Regions from separate parts of the Iodobacter fluviatilis genome, predicted to be linked through region 1. Evidence: riboswitches for the same ligand, from Rfam matches in the RefSeq annotation. Region 1 holds a riboswitch; the other holds the start of a gene.
What was found. Region 1 has a riboswitch for glycine ahead of C1H71_RS14315 (L-serine ammonia-lyase). Riboswitches for the same ligand answer to the same signal wherever they lie in the genome.
Positions count from the first base shown of each region.

Region 2: linked by a shared signal. The riboswitch ahead of gcvT (glycine cleavage system aminomethyltransferase GcvT) and the one ahead of C1H71_RS14315 (L-serine ammonia-lyase) in region 1 are both predicted to bind glycine.

Region 1 is NZ_CP025781.1:3,221,731-3,224,206, forward strand. Features, by position in the region: gene C1H71_RS14310 (BglG family transcription antiterminator) at 1-446, shown strand, start outside; glycine riboswitch at 824-942, shown strand; glycine riboswitch at 982-1,079, shown strand; gene C1H71_RS14315 (L-serine ammonia-lyase) at 1,343-2,476, shown strand, end outside.
Region 2 is NZ_CP025781.1:396,578-399,053, reverse strand. Features, by position in the region: gene gcvT (glycine cleavage system aminomethyltransferase GcvT) at 95-1,186, opposite strand; glycine riboswitch at 1,240-1,337, opposite strand; glycine riboswitch at 1,339-1,434, opposite strand; gene C1H71_RS01680 (BCCT family transporter) at 1,530-2,476, opposite strand, start outside.

The DNA.
Region 1 (2,476 bases):
ATATGCTTGATCGCTATTTTGATGCCAAGCACTTTTTGCGCATTGATGAGCCCATCACCCAAGACGCACTCTTTCAGCGTCTATGCGCACAATTAGAGCAAGAAGGCATTGTGAACGAGGATTTCTACCCCTCAGTCACCGAGCGCGAGGCGATTTTATCCACGATTCAAGGCGATGGCATTGCCGTGCCACATTCCTTGGGCCTGCTCGCCAAGCGCTCCGTGGTCTATACCGTGCTCGCCCCGCAGGGCATTGCTTGGGGCGATGGCGCGGTGGCTTCGGTGATTTTCTTACTGGCGATTAGCAAGGAAGACTACGAAGAAGCGATGGCGATTTATGATTTATTTATCTCTTTAATTAGGGAGTGCGCCAGTGCCCGCTTGCTAGAGTGTGCAGATTTCGCTGAGTTTAAAGCGGCAGCGATTCGCTCTTTAAAGGCACATTAAGGACAATAACAAAGCTTGTTTCTGCGATTGCCCGTGTTTTTAGTTAGCAATTAACTACAAAGTGCTTCAAACATAATTGATTAGGAAAATGGTTTTTCCATCGAGCGCTACCGGTAATAGTGCAGGTGCTCCTGTGTTGATCTGGCCGAGCAATTTGCCATTGGCGGTATAGATGTATTTGCTGTCTGGCGTGCTGGCCAAATCCGGCTTTTCCGTAGTAGATCAGTCTTAAGTCCGACAGGCTGCTAGTCTTGTTCTTACTTATCATGATTTTTTGAGGCTGATGATCTACGGCTAATCGTGAATTGACAGCCTGCGCAAGCTTCACTAAATTAGCGCAGCTACGCGGCATTGGCCGGTTTAGGCCGGAATCTTCCGCTGCAATGACAAGAGAGGCTGCACCTGGCTTATGGCTTGCTTTAGCAAGCTGCAAGTGGCGCAGCGCCGAAGGGGAATCGCCCAGAAAACGCTCAGGCAAAAGAACTGTCATGGTTTGGTTTGAGTGGGGGATGGTAGGAATCAGCTCAAAACTGAATCACAGCACTCTGGGGAGCAGGCTTAAGTGCCTCGCCGAAGAAGCATGGGCGATACGTCGCGCCGCAATCTCTCAGGCAAACGGACAGAGGGGCATCGCTCAGCCAGCGCTGTGTGGGCTCCCTTATTAACGCTTGTTATCGCCCGCTTAACTCAGCTGTCCTTCCCATTTTAGATGCATAAATAGCGGTGATGTGCTGAATGATTGAGCCAGTCAGACTGTTACCTCAGATTGAACGATAAGCGCTTACTCGGCTCAAACTTAAAAATACACTTATAAACCGTTACCTTGCCCGCGCTCCTCGTCAGTGAGAGTCCCATATTGAAATGGGGCTGGGCAAGAACCACTAGAGATACTCAAAATGGCAATTAGCGTTTTCGATTTATTTAAAATTGGCCTTGGGCCATCCAGCTCGCACACGGTAGGCCCGATGCGGGCTGCGCGTACTTTTGCTCGCCGCTTAGAGAAAGATGGCCTTCTTGAAAAAGTTGCCAAAGTAAAGAGCGAGTTATTTGGCTCCTTAGGGGCCACCGGTAAGGGGCACGGCTCGGATATTGCTGTTTTATTAGGCCTGCAAGGCGAATCCCCCCGTCTTGTGGATACCGATAAGGTTGACGAGATGGTAGCCGCGATCCGCGAAGGCCGTAAGCTCAATTTGCTGGGCAAGCAGAGTATTGCCTTTATTGAAGCCGAACATCTCATCTTACATAAGCGTAAAACCCTGCCTTTTCACCCCAATGGAATGACTTTTGAAGCTTTTGATGTGGCGGGCGAAAGCCTTTCTAAGCGGGCTTATTACTCGGTAGGTGGTGGGTTTGTGGTGGATGAAGCCGCGGTGGATGCTGGCTTTAACCCGCCGGGCGTAACGGAGCTAAAGCACCCATTTAAGAGCGGTGCAGAGCTGTTGGCGCTGTGTGAGCGCCACGGCAAAACCATCAGTCAGATCATGTTAGAGAACGAGCTGGCTTGGCGCACCGAAGACGAAATTCGCGCTGGTTTGCTAGAAATATGGTCGGTGATGCAAGCCTGTGTTAAACGCGGCTGCGAGCATGAGGGCATTTTACCTGGCGGATTAAAGGTAAAACGCCGTGCTGCTGATATGTACCAAAAGCTACTGGCTTCGCCTGAAGCCGCGTTGCGTGATCCGCTCACCGTGCTCGACTGGGTGAATTTATACGCGCTGGCGGTCAATGAAGAAAACGCGGGTGGTGGCCGTGTGGTGACGGCTCCAACCAATGGTGCCGCTGGGATTATCCCCGCCGTTATGCATTACTACGCCCGCTTTACGCCAAATCCAACGGATGACGGCATTGTGCGATTCTTTCTCACGGCGGGGGCGATTGGTATTTTGTTTAAGCTCAATGCGTCGATCTCTGGTGCAGAAGTTGGTTGTCAAGGCGAAGTAGGCTCGGCCTGTTCCATGGCGGCAGGTGCATTGGCAGAAGTGCTAGGTGGCACGCCCGAGCAAGTCGAAAATGCGGCAGAGATTGGTATG
Region 2 (2,476 bases), 1.6 Mb from region 1:
AAAAACTAATGATTCTCTCTATTGTTTTTCTCGGTGTTCTCGTCTTGGTTTTCTCCGTGTTCTCTGTGCCCACAGAATTTAGGTTCTAAGGTTTTTAAAGCTGTGATTTACCGTTGCGCACAAAAGGCATTTTTACGACGCGGGCGGCTAGTTTTTTATCACGAATGGCTACGTGTACGGTGTCGCCAATGGCAACGCCTAGCGGTAAACGCGCCATGGCAATGGATTGTTGCAGGCTAGGCGAGAACGTGCCGCTGGTGATTTCGCCATCTCCCTGTTCGGTATGCACTACCTGGTGGCCACGCAATACACCGCCTTTATCCAGTAGCAACAAGCCCAGGAATTGTTGAGTTTGGCCTTGAGCCAGTAGGGCTTCTTTACCTACGAAATCACGCTCGGAAACGAGGTCAATCGTCCAAGCCAGTGCTGCATTGAGCGGATTCACTGTTTCGTCCATATCTTGGCCGTATAAATTCATACCCGCTTCTAAACGCAGCGTGTCGCGTGCACCAAGGCCACAAGGGCGAACGCCTGCGGCGATCAGTTGATTCCAGAAGTTTTCAATTTGAGTAGCAGGCAGTACCACTTCAAAGCCGTCTTCGCCGGTGTAACCGGTGCGGGCGATCATCACATCGCCAATTTGCGCGGCATTAAAAGGCTTGAGGTCTGAACTGGCAGCTTGGGTTTCTGGCAAAACTTGCCAAACCTTAGCGCGGGCATTCGGGCCTTGTACGGCCAGAATGGCTAAATCATTACGGGAAGTAATGGTGAGGCCGGTATTCCAATCGGTATTAAGCTGCTGCATCCATGCGATGTCTTTGTCTGCGGTGCCTGCATTCACCACAAGGCGGAAGTAATCTTCGGCAAAGTAATAAACGATTAAATCGTCGATCACGGTGGCTTGTGGGTTGAGCAAGCAAGAATAGAGTGCTTTGCCAGAAACTTTAAGCTTAGCCACATTATTGGCAAGGGCGCGGGTCAGAAAGGCACGAACTTGCTCGCCCTTGATATCCACCACACGCATATGGCTGACATCAAACATGCCGGCATCGGTGCGAACAGCGTGGTGTTCTTCGATTTGCGAGCCATAGTTTACTGGCATGTCCCAGCCGCCAAAATCGACCATACGGGCGTTGGCAATACGATGGGCAGCATTGAGTGGGGTAGTGTGGAGTTGGGCGGACATGGCACTCTCGGGCATAGCGCTGCAAGCCGATTAGGCTTTTCAGATGCAGCGGCCCCTCTGTCCTTGGTACCTGAGAGATTCCAAAACGGCTCATGACGATCCGTTTTGTTAGCCCCTTCGGTGGGCGTTTGGCACGCCACTCTCCAGAGTGTTGATGCCAAAGAGTCCTTTTGCCTGAGCGTTCGCGGGCGTTGCGCCTTCGGCGGTAGCTGGGGTTTTCCCTAGCTACTCTCTCCTCTTTGGTCTTCAGAATTTAACCACTTAGTCTGATTTTGTCAATTTTACCTAGCAATAAAAAACGCCCACTTGAAACGGTGGGCGTTTGGCTTTTAGTGTTTAGGCCTTAAGTATGCCCAGGTGCAGAGTTCAGTAGATGGGTGTCTTTATTGTGTACCAAGCTTAGGTAGCGTTCGTATTGTTTTAATACGTCGGCAATGAGCTCTTGCTGAATCATATATTGCACATCGTAGCCTTGGCGGCCGTCTTCAAAGAAGGTGATGGGTACGTAATGATGGGGACGGCTAGACATGGGTAGTGATGCATCACGCAGGGCAAAAGCAGGTACGGGTTGTTTTAATGGCCGCACACCGTATACAAAATTGCGTAGATTGGTTTGTGGCACAATCAAAGAAACAGCTTTATCTTCGCCTATTAGTACAGAGGCTTCTAAGCCTTTCTTTTGCAGCTCGGCGGCTACTTCTTTGAGAGCCGGCTCTACGCTTTTTGCGATAAATTTTTCAACATCGCTTAAGCGAGACTCTTGCAGAATTTGCGCTAGGCGTATGCGCCAGTGTTGGCCAGTCCAAAAGGTTGTGCCAGGTGAAAACTTCTGTGAGAAGTGTTCACGATCAGCAGCTAAGCCTTTACATAGGCTGAAGCAAAGCAGCAGCATAATGGCAGTGAAAGGCAGGGCTGCAATTAAGGTAACGGCCTGCAATGCTTTTAAACCACCTGTTGTGAGTAGGATCGCTGCAGTCACGCCAAGTAAAACGGCCCAAAATAGGCACTGCCAAGCTGGTGATTTCTCTGCACCACGGGTTGCTATGGTATTGAGCACAAAGGCTCCTGAATCGGCCGAAGTGACAAAAAACACTGCAATCAGCAAGATGGCTATTGAAGAAGTCACCTTAGCCAGTGGCAGATATTCAAAGAATTTAAATAGCAAAGCATCTACATGACCCGCAGTTTGCGTTAAAGCGCCCGCAGCAGTATGCATATCCAGCCAGATGGCGGTGTTACCAAAAATAGTCATCCAAACCAGATTAAATAGTGCGGGAATCAGCATCACGC